DNA from 3 places in the Pseudarthrobacter sp. PvP090 genome. Region 3 is predicted to be linked to each of the others. Evidence: riboswitches for the same ligand, from Rfam matches in the RefSeq annotation. Region 3 holds a riboswitch; each other region holds the start of a gene.
The links. A riboswitch is a leader RNA that binds a small molecule or an ion and turns the genes downstream of it on or off. The one in region 3 is predicted to bind S-adenosylmethionine.
Positions count from the first base shown of each region.

Region 1: another riboswitch for S-adenosylmethionine. It lies ahead of ABIC21_RS09430 (aminotransferase class V-fold PLP-dependent enzyme); the one in region 3 lies ahead of ABIC21_RS15800 (bifunctional o-acetylhomoserine/o-acetylserine sulfhydrylase).
Region 2: another riboswitch for S-adenosylmethionine. It lies ahead of ABIC21_RS04005 (DUF1737 domain-containing protein); the one in region 3 lies ahead of ABIC21_RS15800 (bifunctional o-acetylhomoserine/o-acetylserine sulfhydrylase).

Region 1 is NZ_JBEPPO010000006.1:276,341-281,656, forward strand. It holds gene rsgA (ribosome small subunit-dependent GTPase A) at 1-357, shown strand, start outside; gene hisN (histidinol-phosphatase) at 467-1,279, shown strand; SAM riboswitch class IV at 1,357-1,470, shown strand; gene ABIC21_RS09430 (aminotransferase class V-fold PLP-dependent enzyme) at 1,505-2,986, shown strand; gene ABIC21_RS09435 (class I SAM-dependent methyltransferase) at 3,082-3,840, shown strand; gene ABIC21_RS09440 (metal-dependent transcriptional regulator) at 3,877-4,590, shown strand; gene ABIC21_RS09445 (fluoride efflux transporter FluC) at 4,577-4,990, shown strand; gene ABIC21_RS09450 (fluoride efflux transporter FluC) at 4,987-5,316, shown strand, end outside.
Region 2 is NZ_JBEPPO010000003.1:60,925-66,240, forward strand. It holds gene ABIC21_RS03995 (O-succinylhomoserine sulfhydrylase) at 1-427, opposite strand, end outside; gene ABIC21_RS04000 (rhodanese-like domain-containing protein) at 428-859, opposite strand; gene ABIC21_RS04005 (DUF1737 domain-containing protein) at 856-1,083, opposite strand; SAM riboswitch class IV at 1,178-1,292, opposite strand; gene ABIC21_RS04010 (aminodeoxychorismate lyase) at 1,377-2,339, opposite strand; gene cls (cardiolipin synthase) at 2,481-3,908, shown strand; gene pabB (aminodeoxychorismate synthase component I) at 3,933-5,316, opposite strand, start outside.
Region 3 is NZ_JBEPPO010000013.1:111,392-116,707, forward strand. It holds gene ABIC21_RS15800 (bifunctional o-acetylhomoserine/o-acetylserine sulfhydrylase) at 1-1,267, opposite strand, end outside; SAM riboswitch class IV at 1,332-1,447, opposite strand; gene ABIC21_RS15805 (VOC family protein) at 1,652-2,290, shown strand; gene ABIC21_RS15810 (CPBP family intramembrane glutamic endopeptidase) at 2,410-3,192, opposite strand; gene ABIC21_RS15815 (histidine phosphatase family protein) at 3,258-3,938, shown strand; gene ABIC21_RS15820 (phenylacetate--CoA ligase family protein) at 3,949-5,316, opposite strand, start outside.

The sequences.
Region 1 (5,316 bases), on a different contig from region 3:
AACGCCGTGACCGGGCGCGGCCGCCACACGTCCTCCTCCGCGCTGGCCCTCAAGGTCAACGATGCGCCGCCGGGCAGCTGGATCATCGACACCCCCGGCATCCGCTCCTTCGGCCTGGCCCATGTGGACCCCGACCGGATCCTGCGGTCCTTCCCCGACCTCGAGCCCGGCACCGACGACTGCGAGCGGGGCTGCAAACACGATTCCAGCGCCGTCAACTGTGGGGTTGACGCCTGGGTGGCCGCCGGCCACGCCGGCGAATCCGGCCCCGCCCGGCTCGCCTCACTCCGCCGCCTGTTGGGGACCGACCCGCGGATGGAAGCCCAGGACGTCAAGGAACTGGGCACCGTCTCCTAGTCGGCCAGTCCGCCGGTTCGGCCGGCAGCGGCCGCGCGCCTGCCCGCATCCTGCGGCGCAGCCACGTGGCCTCCCGCCCCGCCGCCCGCTTTGGCGGTAGTTTGGAACCATGAGTCAACCCGCTTCGAGCTACAACGATGACCTGCGCCTTGCCCATGTACTGGCAGATTCCGTAGATTCCCAGACCATGAGCCGCTTCAAGGCGCTCGACCTTCGGATTGAGACGAAGCCGGACCTGACGCCGGTGACCGACGCCGACAAGTCTGCCGAGGAGGCCATCCGCGGCCAGCTGTCCCGCTCCCGTCCCCGCGACGCTGTCCTCGGCGAGGAGTTCGGCAGCTCCGGCCACGGCTCCCGCCGCTGGATCATCGACCCGATCGACGGGACCAAGAACTTCGTCCGCGGCGTCCCCGTCTGGGCCACGCTGATCGCCCTCGTCGACGAGGGCGAGCCGGTTGTCGGCGTCGTCAGCGCCCCGGCGCTGGGCAAGCGCTGGTGGGCCGCCAAGGGCGCCGGAGCGTACACGGGCCGTTCGCTTGCCGCCGCCACCCGGCTGAAGGTCTCCAACATCTCCGAGCTCTCGGACGCCTCCCTCTCCTATTCCAGCCTGGGCGGCTGGAAACAGCGCGGCAACCTCGACGAGTTCCTCGGCCTCACCGAGGAGGTCTGGCGCACCCGCGCGTACGGGGACTTCTGGTCCTACTGCCTCGTGGCCGAAGGCGCCGTCGATATCGCTTGCGAGCCCGAACTGAACCTCTACGACATGGCGGCGCTGGTCCCGATTGTCACGGAGGCCGGGGGACGCTTCACCTCCCTCGAAGGCGAAGACGGCCCGTTCGGCGGCAACGCCCTGGCCACGAACTCCATTCTGCACTCGGAGGTCCTCAAGCGCCTCAACCCGGGCCTGGACGACCTGCTCTAGGGACGTTCCGTAACAAAGCGCTTCACATTCCCGCCGCGTCTTTTCTGCGGCGGCAGGCATGACCTACGCTCGAAGCAGGTCACGAGTGCCAGCGCGAAACCCCGGTTTGCTGGCCGGCAACCCTCCATTCGCGGTGGGGTGCCCCGGGTGACGACCTGGCCGGTCCGGAACGGACCCGGCAAGCGCGGATCCCCGGTGCGTGGGGTCCTTTTCGAGCGAGGTCCCATGACGACTGCCACCATTCCCGCCACCGCCGATGTCCAGCCCAGTACGGGCCAGGCCCGTCCCGACGCGCGGTTCGCCGTGGCCCGCCGGCCGCTGGCCGCCGTAACCGGCGCCGAGATCCAGGCACCGCTCATCCAGGGCGGCCACGTCCGCTACGCCAATCTGGACTACGGCGCCTCGGCCCCGGCCCTGTCCGTCGTCTCGGCCTACCTCAACGAAATCCTGCCGTTCTACGCCAGCGTCCACCGCGGTGCCGGCTACGCCTCGCAGATCAGCACCTCGGTCTACGAGAACGCCCGCACCATTGTCCGGGAGTTCGTGGGCGGCCGGCCGGACGATGCGGTGATATTCACCCGGAACACCACCGATTCCCTGAACCTGCTGGCCGGCTGCCTGCCCGCCGTCGACGGCGTGCACACCGGCGAGGTGCTGTACCTCGACATCGAGCACCATGCCAACCTGCTGCCCTGGCAGCGCGTCCCGCACCGCAGCGTCATCGCCGCCCCCACCCTGGCAGCCACCCTGGAACTGCTTCGCACGGAGCTCGCCCACGGCGGCGTCAGCCTGCTCGCCGTGACCGGGGCCTCCAACGTCACCGGAGAGATCCTGCCGATCCGGGCCCTGGCCGCCCTGGCGCACGACCACGGCGCCAGGATCGTCGTCGACGCCGCGCAGCTGGCACCGCACCGGCGGATCGACATCGCCGCGGACGGCGTCGACTACCTCGCCTTCTCCGGACACAAGCTCTACGCACCGTTCGGCGCCGGGGTACTGATCGGCCGTCCCGACTGGCTCGACGCCGGCACACCGCACCTGGCCGGCGGCGGAGCCGTGCAGGACGCCCGGATTGACGGTGTCAGCTGGACCACCGGCCCCGCCCGGCATGAAGGCGGCTCCCCCAACGTCCTTGGCGCCGCCACCCTGGCCCGGGCCACCCAGGTGATCGCCGACCTGGACGTGGAGCAGTGGCACGCGCACGAAAACGCGATCCGGTCCTTCCTCGTCGAGGGCCTCGCCCGGATCGACGGCGTGAGCGTCCACCAGATCTTCTCGGACAGTGCTTCCTTCGACTCCGGGACCGGTGACTCCGGGACCGGGACCGGGCCCGGCAACGGCACGGGTACCGGCACGATCGGCGTCGTCAACTTCTCGCTGGAAGGCTACGACGCGGGCCTCGTGGCGGCCTACCTGTCGGCCGAACACGGCATCGGGCTGCGGGACGGCCGCTTCTGCGCGCACCCCCTGCTGCGGCGTCTTGGGCTGCCCTCCGGCTCACTGCGCGCCAGTTTCGGCCTGGGTTCCCGGCTGGAAGACGCCCAGCGGCTGCTCGCGGCCCTCCAGGAGCTGCGCCGGACCGGCCTCGGCTGGGACTACGTCGTGGACGCCGGACGCTGGGTGCCGTCCAACGACACGCGCACCTACCCGCACTGGGCCCCCAACACACCCGGCACCGCCGGTGCGGCCCCCTGCACCCAGGACTGACAACCCCGGCGGGCCCGCGGTTAGGAATCACCGGCGCTGCCGCGTGCGGTAAATTCGAAAGGTACCCAACCCGGACCTGCCGAAGGAGATCGCACGTGGCACGCGGCGGACCCAAATTGCATGAAGAACGCCGCCAGGAGCTGGGGCAGAGCTTCCAGGACGGCGGGGAACACTACGAACGCGTCCGCCCCGGGTACCCCGCCGATTCCGCCGACTGGCTGGTCGCCCCGGGCGCGAAGGACGCCGCGGACCTCGGCGCCGGAACCGGGAAGTTCACGGCACTGCTGGCCGGGCGAGGCCTGCACACGGTCGCGGTGGACCCTTCCGCCGACATGCTGGAACAGCTGCGCCGGACGCTCCCGGGAGTCACCGCCGTGGAGGGCACCGCCGAGCACACCGGGCTGCCCGCCGGGGCGTTCGACCTCGTATCCGTGGCCCAGGCCTGGCACTGGTGCGATCCGCTCCTGGCCAGCACAGAGATCGCACGGATCCTCCGCCCCCACGGTGTGCTGGGGCTGGTCTGGAACCAGCTGGATACGTCCGTGCCCTGGGTGCACCGTCTCTCGCGCATCATGCATGCCGGCGATGTCCACAAACCGGATTTCAGGCCGCCCCTGGGCCCGGAATTCACGCGGCTGGAGAGCCACCTCACCCGCTGGGAGGATCCGGTGCGCACCGCAGACATCCTCGAGCTGACCAAGTCCCGCAGCTACTACCTGGCGGCCAGCGGGGCGACCCGGGCCAAGGTCCTGGGCAACCTCGACTGGTACCTGCACCAGCACCTTGGCCACCACCCCGGCGAGGTCCTCCCGCTCCCCTACCTGACGCAAAGCTGGCGGGCCGTCCGGGCGTGACGGTCTCCGGCGCCGCCTGACGGTAGGCTGGAAACCGTGAAGACCAGTCTGCCCTCCTCCTCGATCGAGGACTACGTCAAGGTCATCTACTCCTTTACGGAGTGGCAGGACAAGCCCATCACGTCCACCCAGCTTGCCCAGCGACTCGGCGTGGCCAACTCCTCGGTCTCCGAAATGGTCCGCAAGCTCAAGGACCAGGGCCTCGTGGACCACCAGCCGTACAGCGCCATCACGCTGACGGCCGACGGCGTCCGGCTCGCGTTGTCCATGGTCCGGCGGCACCGGCTGATCGAAACTTTCCTGGTCCGGGAGCTCGGCTACCGCTGGGACGAGGTCCACGACGAGGCCGAGCTCCTGGAACACGCCGTCTCCGACACCTTCATCGAACGGATGGCAGCCAAGCTTGGGGACCCGGTTCGGGACCCGCACGGCGATCCGATTCCGGCGGCGGACGGCACCGTACAGGTGCCCGCGGCCCACCGGATGAGCGAGCTCGACGACGGGCACACGGGCCGGATCACGCGGATCAGCGACGAGAACCCCGAGTTGCTGCGCTACCTTTCGGCCGAGGAGATCGACCTGGACGCCGAAGTCGAGGTCCTGGGCCGCAAGCCGTTCGGCGGCGCTCTGGTGGTGCGCATCGGATCCGGCGCGGCCGGGCACGAGTTCGACCTCGCCGAGGAAGTCGCCTCCGCCCTTTGGGTCCACAGCGAGTCCGGCCATCCGGGCTGCAGCCTTGAGCACAACTAGCGGCTGGCGTGCGTGGGCGGCCGTCGCCGCCGGCGGACTGATCGGTACGGAACTGCGCTACGGTGCCGGCCTGGTGTTCCCCGAGACAGCGGGCACGATCCCCTGGACCACCCTGGTGATCAACGTCGTCGGCAGCTTTGTCCTCGCGGCCCTCACCACGGTCTGGATTGCGCGGCCGAGAACCGCCTTCTGGCTGCGGGCCGGGCTCGGCCCCGGACTGCTGGGTTCCTTCACCACCTTCTCTGCCGTGGTGTTCGTCATCGACCAGCAGTTCCGTGCCGGCTTCCATGCCGGCTGGCTGGCCTACCTGGGCCTGTCGCTGGTCCTGGGCCTCGGCGCTGCGGCCGCCGGCTGGAAAACCGGCAAGGCCCTGGCCGACCTGAGCGGCGGGGCGGCATGATCACCGCCGTGCTGGTGGGAGTCTTCGGCGTGGCCGGTGCCCTGCTGCGCTTCGCCGTCGACTCCTGGTTTGCGCACCACCCGGGGCGCTATCCGCACTGGCCCTGGGCGACGCTCACCGTCAACGTGACCGGCTCCTTCATCATCGGCGCCGCCTTGGGGATCACGGGCCAGCTGGGACTCGGGGCCGAGTGGCAGGCCGGCCTCTCCACCGGGCTCGCCGGCGGCCTCACCACCTTCAGTTCCTGGACCACGGCCACGGTGCGGCTGGTGAGCGAGACGCGCTACCGCGCCGCCGCCGTCAACCTTGCCGCGAACCTGCTCGCC
Region 2 (5,316 bases), on a different contig from region 3:
GCTCCATGTCCGGGCCGTCCACAAAAACCGTCTCGACGCCCCAGCGGGGAAGGATCTCGTTGAGGATCACGAAGCAGGAACCGAACAGCGAACGGGCCGCGACCACCCGGTCGCCGGCGGCCAGCAGGGCGCCGAGGGCAGTGAAGACCGCGGACATGCCCGAGGCGGTGGCGAAGCAGGCCTCGGTGCCTTCGAGCAGCCGCAGCCGTTCCTGGAAGGTGGCCACCGAGGGGTTGCCGTAGCGGGAGTAGACGAAGCGTTCGTCCTCGCCGGTGAAGGCGCGCTCCGCGGCGGCCGCGGATTCGTAGACGAAGCCCGAGTTCAGGAAGACCGGTTCGGACGTTTCCTGGAAGCCGGTGCGGTCGAGTCCGCCGCGGACAGCCTGGGTATCGGCGCTCCAGCCGGCGGCGTCAGGATTGAAGGTCACTTAGTGCTTTCCGGGGTTGGTGGGCAGGCCGCGGTTCTTCCAGCCGTTGACGGTGCGTTCGCCGTAGCGGTCCGGTTCGCCTTCGAAGCCCTCAAGGACGTTGTAGGAGGTGAAGCCGGCGTCCGTCGCTGCGATCGCGGCGGCGATGGACCGGGCGCCCGAACGGCACAGGAACACCAGTTCGGTGCCTTGCTCTTCGGGGGCCGGCTGTTTCAGCTGCAGCTTCAGCTGTTCTATGAACCGCGCATTGGGGATGCCGCCGGCCAGGTTCCACTGGATGAAGAGCGGATCGTTCCGCTTGCTGCCTGCGGCCGCGGTGTCCGGGATGCCGATGTGGGCCCATTCGCCCTCGGTGCGGACGTCCACCAGGATGGCGCCGTCCTCCAGCTTGGCCCAGGCCTCCTGCGGGCTGAGGTCCCCGGCGTAGCTCACGCGTGGCCCTCGCCGTCGAACTCGAGGTCGTCCACGGCATTGGCGACGGCGGCATCGGCGCTGGCGATCGCCGCCGGCAGCACGACGGCCTGCGCCACGATGACGCTGCTGCCGTTGAACGCGGCGGACGGGCTGCCGTGCAGCACGTAGCCCTCGGCGAGGGCAGCCGAGACGCGCTCGCAGAAGGCGCGGTCATCGGGGCCAGTGAACAGGCGGTACGCCAGTCTCTCTTCGGCGGCACCGGGTAATGCGGGGGACGGGGCGGGCGCTGTTTCGGGGACAGCGGGGGCGGACGCGTCAGGCACGACGGATCTCCTTCTTTCACGCTTGCAGCTCGAATGGTCGATATGCCGAGTATTCACCTGAGGCACCCCGCCGCGAAAGGGAGGGTTGCCGACCGGCCAGTCAGGGCTTGGCGCCGGTTCTCATTACTCACCAAAAACGTAACACCTGCGACGCCGGCCCGCACCGCCGCCGCCGTCATGTTAAGTAACGCTCCGCGTTGCTTTCGGGGAGGCTACTCGATCGTGGCGTACAGCGCGTTGAGCTCCGCGGTGAGCTGCCGGCGCAGCTCCGGGGTGCCGATTTCCTTGCCGTCGATGTGGTTGACGGGCGCCAGGAGCCGGATGCTGGAGATCAGCCACACGGCGTCGGCGTCGTACAGGTCACGGGGCTCCAGCGGGCCGTAGCCCAGCTCCCAGCCGGCGGCCTTCGCCGCGGTGAACAGGGCGCCCTGCGAGGTGCCGGGCAGGATCCCGCTGTCGAGCTGGGGCGTGATGAGCCGCCGGACGGTGCGGACCCCGCCGGCGCCGTCGTCGGAGGTCTCCAGGTGCGCGAGCAGCACGGTCGACGTCGGACCCTCCAGGACCCGGCCGTCCGCGGAGGTGAAGATGACGTCGTCCGCGCCCTGGGCATGCGCGTAGCGCAGCGCGGCCATGTTGACGGCGTAGGACAGTGTCTTGGCGCCCATGAGCAGCCAAGGTGCCCGTTCCCCGATGTCGCTGTCGTAGCCGCGGTCCAGCAGGATGACGTCGATCCCGGTGTCGCGCTGGCGCCTCCCGGCCGGTCCGGGGGCGGAGGCCTGGACCCAGCAAGTGGGCCCGGGCGCACCCTCGACGCCGCGGGTCACGAGGAGCTTGACCACGAGTTCGTCGTCCCCGGCGGCCCCGGCGCCAGGGACGTGCTGGCGCCGGTATTCGCCGATGGCCGTCGCGATGGCCCGCCGCCAGGCTTCCTCCGCGGGGATGTCCAGCTCCAGCAGCCGGGCGGACCCGGCCAGCCGGTCCAGGTGCGCCTGGAGCTTGCGGGGCTGCCCGCCCACGGCCAGCAGCGACTCGAAGACCCCGTCGCCGCGGGTGGCGCCCTGGTCCGTCGCCATCAGCTGCGGCCGGGTGGCATCGGCCAGCCGGCCGCCGTCGAACGCAGGATCCAGGAAGACCAGCACCGGGACGGGGGCGGGAGCGGCGGCAGGAGAAGTCATGGCTTCAGCTTAGTGCGGCGGGCTGCGGGATAGGATTTGAAGGTTGCCCGTTCCGGAACTGTTCCGCGGGTCTGGAACTTGAGGGGTTCATCTGTGTTGTGGCCTTTTTCTCTCGCGGAAACTCTCCCGTCCTGGGTGATCATGATCCTCACCGTCGTTGATCTGGCCATCCGGGTGCTGGCCCTCGGCATCATCCCCGGAAACCGCCGCCCCACCACGGCCATGGCGTGGCTGCTGGTCATCTTCTTCGTCCCGGCCGTGGGTCTGGTCCTCTTCCTGCTCTTCGGCAACTTCCGGCTCTCCCGCAAGCGCCGGGCGCAGCAGGACGCCGTGAACACCCGGGTACGCGCCGGCACCTCCGAGCTGGCGATGCTGGAAAGCCGCTATGAGGGCCCGGAATGGGTGTCCTCCGCAGCGGAACTGAACAAGACGCTCGGCTCGCTGCCGATGGTGGACGGCAACCGCGTGGAGCTCCTGCCCGGCTACCCCGACTCGATCAAGGCGATGGCTGCCGCCGTCCGGGACGCCAAGGAATTCGTCAACGCCGAGTTCTACATCCTGAGCTCGGACCACGTCACCGACGAGCTGCTGACCGCGATGGAGGAGGCAGCCGACCGCGGCGTCGAAGTCCGGCTCCTGTTCGACCACCTGGGGACCCTGCGCATCAAGGGTTACAGCAAGCTGATCGCCAGGCTCAAGGCCGGCAAGATCCGCTGGCGTCCCATGCTGCCGCTGAACCCGATGCAGGGGCAGTGGCGCCGGCCGGACCTGCGCAACCACCGCAAGATCATGGTGATCGACGGCGAAATCGCCTTCACCGGGTCGCAGAACCTGATCGAGCCCTCCTACAACAACCCGCGGCACCGCAAGATCGGCCGCGAATGGGTCGAGCTGATGGCCTGCCTGCGCGGGCCGATCGTCACCACGCTCAACGTCGTCTTCGCCACCGACTGGCTCAGCGAAACCGACGAATCCCTCGAGGGCCAGCTCGCGCACCGGCCCGAACTGCACGCCGGGAACGTCACGGCCCAGGTGGTGCCCAGCGGCCCCGGCTTCATCACCGAAAACAACCTGCGGCTCTTCAACACGCTGATCTACTCGGCGCAGCGCAAGATCTCGATCTGCAGCCCGTACTTCGTCCCCGACGATTCGCTGCTGTACGCGGTGACGACGGCGGCGCAGCGCGGCGTCGACGTCGAACTCTTCGTCTCGGAAAAGGGCGACCAGTTCCTGGTGCACCACGCCCAGCAGTCCTACTACGAGGCACTGCTGGAGGCCGGCGTGCGGATCTACCTGTACAAGGCCCCGTTCGTGCTGCATGCCAAGCACTTCACCATCGACAACGAGGTGGCCGTGCTGGGCTCCAGCAACATGGACATGCGCTCCTTCTCGCTGAACCTCGAGGTCTCGGTGATGCTCCTCGGCGAGGACATCGTGCAGCGGATCAGCGCCGTGGAGGACACCTACCGGGGCATTTCGCGCGAGCTGACGCTCGAGGACTGGATGAAGCGGCCGATGGGGGATAAATACGTGGACAACGTCGCCCGGCTGACGGCGACGCTGCAGTAGCCGGCGTCAGGGCCGACGACGGCGTCAGCCGGGCGGGAACTCCGCGCCGAGCGCCGAGAGGACCCCGAAGGCCTTGGTCCGGATTTCCTCGTACTCCTCCTGCGGCGAGGAATCCGCGGTGATCGCTCCGCCGACGCCGAGGCTGAGTCCGGTTCCCCCGCCGGGCTGCTCCGTGAGCACGAGGGTGCGGATCGCGACCGCCAGATCGGTCGCGCCGTTGAGCGAGAAATAGCCGATCGCGCCGGAGTAGACGCCCCGTGGGGCGCCCTCGAGCCGGTCCAGGATGGCCATGGTGCTGACCTTGGGGGCGCCGGTCATGGAGCCGGCCGGGAAGCAGGCCGCGACGGCCTCGGCCCGCGGCATCCCGGGCCGGAGGCGGGCATCAATGGTGCTCACCATCTGGTGGACCGTGGCGTAGCTTTCGATCGCGCAGAGCCGGCTGACGGATACCGTGCCGGGCACGGCGAAGTGGCTGAGATCGTTGCGCAGCAGGTCCACAATCATGATGTTCTCGGCGCGGTCCTTCGGGGATGTCTCCAGTTCGTGCCGCAGCAGCGCGTCCCGTGCGGGGTCCGCGTCCCGGTGCCGGGTACCCTTGATCGGCTCGGCGCGCATCCCGCCGTCGGCCGTGATGCGCAGGAAACGCTCCGGCGAGGTGCTCGCCACGGTGAGGTCCCCGAAGCGCAGGTAGCTCGCGAACGGGGCGGGATTCCTGCGGCGCAGCGCCAGGTAGGCCTGCCGCGGGTCCAGAGCGGCCGCGGGAAGTTCCGCTGCCAGAGCCGTGGTCAGGCAGACCTCGTATGTGTTGCCCTCGGCGATCTCGTGCTGGGCCCGGGTGATTTTGGATTTGTAGGAGACTTCCGAGTCCCGTGCGGCGAAGTCCGGGCCGGCACCGGGGGCGGACGGGTCGACGGCGCTGCTGCCGCCGGCCCCCGCGGCCGGCCCGGAGGATGCCGCGGTGGCGGCCTCGGTGGCGGCGCGGGCCGTGTCCAGCCAGCCGCCGGCGTCCGCGGTGTCCAGGGCCAGCAGCCAGACCGTGCCGTCCCTGTGGTCCAGCACCACCGCGCGGCCGGCGAACAGCAGGCAGGCGTCGGGGGATTCGGCCGTGACGTCGCTGCCGCCGGTCTCGCGTTTGAGCTCGTAGCCGAGGTAGCCCAGCCAGCCCAGGGTGAAATCGCACGGGTAGTCCTCCGGGGCACGGAGGTCAGGCCGGCCCCAGACCCCGTCGAGCCAGCGGAAGAACGGCCCCTCGGTCCTGACGCTGGCGTTGCCGACGCTCACGCGGGTGGCGCCCGAACGGTGCCGGACCGACTGGCCGAACGGGCCGCCGTCGTCCGCCAGGATACTGAAGCGGCTCCGTTCCGCCGCGGCGCTGCCGTCCGGGGCGAGGGAGGAGTCGAGCCAGACG
Region 3 (5,316 bases):
CGTCGATGTGTTCCAGGCCCACGGAGAGCCGGACGAGGCCGGGGTGCACGCCGGCGACGGTCTGCTGTTCCGGGGACAGCTGGCTGTGGGTGGTCGACGCCGGGTGGATGACCAGCGAGCGCACGTCGCCGATGTTGGCCACGTGCGAGTGCAGTTCGAGGGCGTCGACGAAGCGCTTGCCCGCCTCCGCTCCCCCGGCAATGTTGAAGGCGACGACGGCGCCGGTCCCCTTCGGGCCGTACTTGCGTCCGCGTTCGTACCAGGGGCTGGACGGCAGCCCCGCGTAGGCGACCGATTCGACGTCGTCCCTGGCCTCCAGCCATTCCGCCACCCTGGTGGCGTTGGCGACGTGCCGCTCCACGCGCAGGCTGAGGGTCTCGAGGCCCTGGGCGATGAGGAAGGCGTTGAACGGGGAGACCGCCGAGCCGAGGTCGCGCAGCAACTGGACGCGCGCCTTGAGGATGTAGGAGAGGTTGGCGCCGAGGGCACCGTCCTTGCCGAGGTCCCGGGCGTAGACCAGGCCGTTGTAGGTGGGGTCCGGGGTGTTGAAGCCGGGGAAGCGCTCCGGGTCCTTGCCGAAGTCGAAGTTGCCGGAATCCACGATCACGCCCGCGATCGCGGTCCCGTGGCCGCCGAGGTACTTGGTGGCGGAATGCACCACAATGTCCGCTCCCCATTCGATCGGCCGGATGAGGTACGGCGTGGAGAGCGTGTTGTCCACGATCAGCGGGACCCCCGCCTCGTGCGCCACCCGCGAGATGCCCTCGATGTCCAGTACGTCCTGGCGCGGGTTGGAGACCACTTCGCCGAAGAACAGCTTGGTGTTGGGCTGCACGGCGTCGCGCCACTGCGCCAGGTTGTCCGGGTCCTGCACGAAGGTCACGGAAATGCCGAACTTTTTCAGGGTGTGCGCCAGCAGGTTGTAGGTGCCGCCGTAGAGGCTGGGGCTGGCCACCACATGGTCGCCGGCCTCGGCGACGTTCAGGATCGCAAAGGTCTCCGCGGCCTGCCCGGAGCTCAGCAGCAGGGCCGCGAGTCCTCCTTCCAGGCTGGCCACCCGCTGTTCCACGGCGTCCTGGGTGGGGTTGCCGATCCGGGTGTAGATGGGGGCGAGTTCGGCGAGGGCGAAGCGGTTGGCGGCGCTTTCCGCGCTGGGGAAGACGAACGACGTCGTCTGGTAGATCGGCAGCGACCGGGCGCCGGTGGCGCTGTCCGGCTCCTGGCCGGCGTGGATCTGGCGGGTTTCGAAGGACCAGGCACTGGACATCGGGACACTCCTTAGGGAACCGGGCACAGGCAGCACCGGAGCTCTTTGGCCCGGGGCAGCACTGGCGCCGCGCTTGCCCTCCGGCGGGTGCCGGACGGCCAGGTCTTCACCCGGGGCACCCCACCGCGTAACGAGGGTTGCCGGCCAGCAAGCCGGGGCTGTGTGCTGGCACTCATGACCTGACCCCAGTCTAGGAACCGGCTCCTGGCTCTGGATAGCTTTGTGACGAACATGAAGTTGGGCGCCCGGCGGGTCCGGGGAGGCCCTTCCGTTCCCCGCGGTGGCGCGGAAAAGTGCACGGACGGTTGCCGTTGGAAATGACATCCCACCACGGTTAGGAGGCCCTAAGCTGAGAGGCGCATCACAAAGTGCCAAGATGAGGGCATGCGCATGGATCACGTCTCTTACGCCTGTGAACAAGATGGCCTCGCTGCCACCACCGAACGAATTGCGTCTGCCCTCGGCGTCGAAGCCGTGAAGGGCGGAGTACACCCCAGATTCGGGACCCGCAACATGATCATCCCGCTCGCGGGACACAAATATGTGGAGGTCGTGGAGGTCCTGAACCACCCCGCGTCCGACAAGGCCCCCTTCGGCCAGGCCGTCCGCGCCCGCTCCGAAGCAGGCGGCGGCTGGATGGGCTGGTGCGTCGAAGTCGACGACCTCGCCCCGTTCGAGGAGCGGCTCGGCCGCGCCGCCGTCAACGGCAACCGGAAGTTCCCGGACGGCCGCGAACTGGTCTGGAAGCAGATCGGCATCCTCGGGCTCATCGCCGATCCCCAGGTCCCGTACATGCTCAAGTGGGAAGGCGATCCGGAACTCCACCCCTCGAAGGCCTACGAGAGCAACGTCAAGATGTCCGCCCTCACGATCGCCGGCTCGGCGGAGCGTGTCACCGAATGGCTCGGTGTCCCGGTCGAGAAGCCGCTGGAAGACGTGGCCGTGAACTGGCTCGCTCCCCGCGGGACACCCGGCATCCTCTCCGTCACCTTCGAGACGGCCTCCGGAGCCGTCACCATCTAACGCTTCCACGCCCCACACTTCGGCCGCCATCAGCGGGTGACAATGACGTCACCCACCGATGGCGGCCGAAACTCTTTAACGCGCCGCCCTGGCTGCCGGCCCTTTAAGGCAACGCGGGGTCAGCCGAGGCCGATGGACTTGCCGAAGAGGCTGAAGCCGACGAACGCGACGATGTCCAGCACGGCGTGGGCGATCACCAGCGGCATCAGGCGGCGCGTTTTGGTGTAGACCAGCGCGAAGATGACGCCCATGATGGCGTTGCCGATGAACGGCCCGAAGCCCTGGTAGAGGTGGTAGCTGCCGCGCAGCATGGCACTCGTGAAGATTGCCAGCGGCAGGCTCCAACCGAACTTGCCGAGCCGGTCCAGCAGGTAGCCCACCACGATCACTTCCTCGACGATGCCGTGCCGGATCGCGGACAGGACCAGCACCGGCACGGTCCACCAGTAGGCGTCCAGCGCGCTGGGGATGATCGCCGTCGTAATGCCCATCGCCCGGCCCGCGGCGTACAGGCCCAGGGACGGGATGCCGATCAGCGCCGCCAGCCCGAACCCCTGCAGCAGGTCCCTGCCGGGGCGGTCGAAATTGAGGCCCAGTTTCTGGAACGCCGTGCCGCCGCGGCTGCCGTCTCCGGACAGGGCGGAGGTCCGGTGGTCGGTGAGGAAGTAGAGCGCCAGGACCACCGGCACCAGCGCGAAGAAGATATCCAGCAGCTGGTAGGTGAGATCGAAGTATTCGCGGCTGCTTTGCGAACGGTTCAGGGTGGAAGTGCCTTCCGCCAGCGGCGCCCGGGTCATTTTGTCCAGCAACTGAACGACCGAGTACACGGCGGACTGTCCCAGGGACAGGCCCAGGACGATCCAGACTTCCAACCGCAGGCGGCGGCGCGAGGGAACCAGCATGTTCCTATCTTGCCCGGTCTCCGCTTGCCCTGCCTTACCGGCGTTGCCGCCTATGCTTGGGGTTTATGAGTGCGCCCGGGAAAATCATCATGATCCGGCACGGCCAGTCCGCCGCCAACGCCGACACCTCGATCTACAACCGGGTGCCCGACTACCGGATTCCGCTGACCGACCTCGGTGTGGAGCAGGCCCGGGCGGCCGGCGAACAGGTCCGGCGGCTGCTGGACGGCCGTCCGGTGTGCGTGTATGTCTCCCCCTACCTGCGGGCCTACCAGACCCTGGAGGCGCTCAACCTCGGTCCGCTGGTGGAGCGGGTGATCGAGGAGCCACGGCTGCGGGAGCAGGACTGGGCCAACTTCCAGATCGCCGGTGAGATCGAGGACCAGAAGGAACTCCGGAACGCCTACGGCCACTTCTTCTACCGCTTCCGGGAAGGCGAGTCCGGCTCGGATGTCTATGACCGGATCTCTTCCTTCATGGAGACGCTGTACCGGCACTGGTCCAAACCGAGCTACGCCCCCAACGCGCTGTTTGTCACCCACGGGCTCACCATGCGGCTGTTCTGCATGCGCTGGTTCCACTGGTCCGTGGAGTATTTCGAGTCCCTCAACAACCCGGACAACGCCGAGGTCCGCACCCTCTACCGCACCGGGGAGGGTAAATACGAGCTGGACAAACCGTTCAGCCAGTGGGAGGCCCGGCGCGTCGATGAGACGGTCCTGGACGCCCCGCCGATGTTCTTCTAGCCGCCGCTCATTACGGGACCCGGGCGATCACCTGCCGGAACTTCCCGCTCAGGCCGCTCTGTTCCGGCGGTTCTGCCGCGCGGACGACGCCGACATTCCCCAGTTCCAGCCCGGCGAGGTACTCCAACAGCCTTCCGGACGCCGCATGCCACACGGCCGCGGCATCGGCTCCGGGCTCGGGTTCGAGCCGGAGCCGGAGGGCTGCCGGACCCGTCTGGACGAGCTGGCTGCGGTGCAGCCCGGGCGTTTCGTCGAGCGCGGATCCGACGGCGAGCGGAAGGACCCGGACCGTGGTTCCGTCGGCGGCCAGCAGCCGCAGGACGTCGTCGCGGCGGCCCGCGACCCGGATGGCCGGCAGCGGGCTGCCGCACCCGCATGGGCCGGCCTTCGCCTGCACCGAGTCGCCGAGGTCGTAGCGGATGATGGGCTGCACGCGGTTGGCGAGGTTGGTGAGCAGCACGGTGTGGGACGGTTCCCCCGGCGGCGTGGGGCGGTAGTCGGCGCCGACCGGTTCCAGGATGGCCCAGTCGCTGTTCACGTGCAGCCAGCCTTTGGCGCAGTCGAATGCCAGCGGCGTGAACTCGGAGGCAGCGTACGCATCGTGGAGGGCACCCCCGAACGCCTCCGCGATGCGCGCCCGGACGTCCGGCCCGCAGGACTCGCCGGCGAGCTCCACCACCACCGGTTTCAGGTGGAGCCGGCCTGCCAACTGTTCCTCGGCGAGCAGGGCGAGGGCACTCGGGTAGCCGGTAACGGCCGAGGGGTCATAGTCGTTCAGGGCTGCCACGAGCCCGGCCAGCGGCTGCTGCACCGGGAATGCCTGGAATGCGCGCCGGCGCCACCGGCTGCGCCGGCGCTGCCATTGCACCCAGCCCGCCCCGGCGTAGTGCCCGCCTGTGCCCACCACCGCCGCCCAGCGCAATCCGCGGCGGGCCATGGCCAGCAGCTCGGGCGGAGACAGCCAGGCCAGGTCGATGCGGAGGATAAAGGACTGGGAGACGGCGAGGGATCGGGGATCGTGCACGAAGATCCCGGGGTACCCGGTGGTGCCGGACGTGGTGCAGACGAAGTACCGGTCCAGGTACGGCGTTCCGACCCGGGACGGATCGGCGATGAACGCCTCGACCCCGGCCCGGGTGACAGCGGGGTCGGTGACCCAGTCGTCGAAGTTGGCCATGAGCTCCTGTTTGGTGACCGGCGGCAGCTCCGCGAGGACAACACCGCCGGAGTGCCGGGCGGGCGCCACGTCCCGGTACAGGCGCCGGTAAAACGGCGAGCTGGTCCGGGCGTGGGTGACGATCGCGGCCAGCCGGGCCTCGCGGCGCCGGGCCAGGCCAGCCGGCCCCTGGTGCTGGGCGCGCAGCTGATCGAGGGCGAA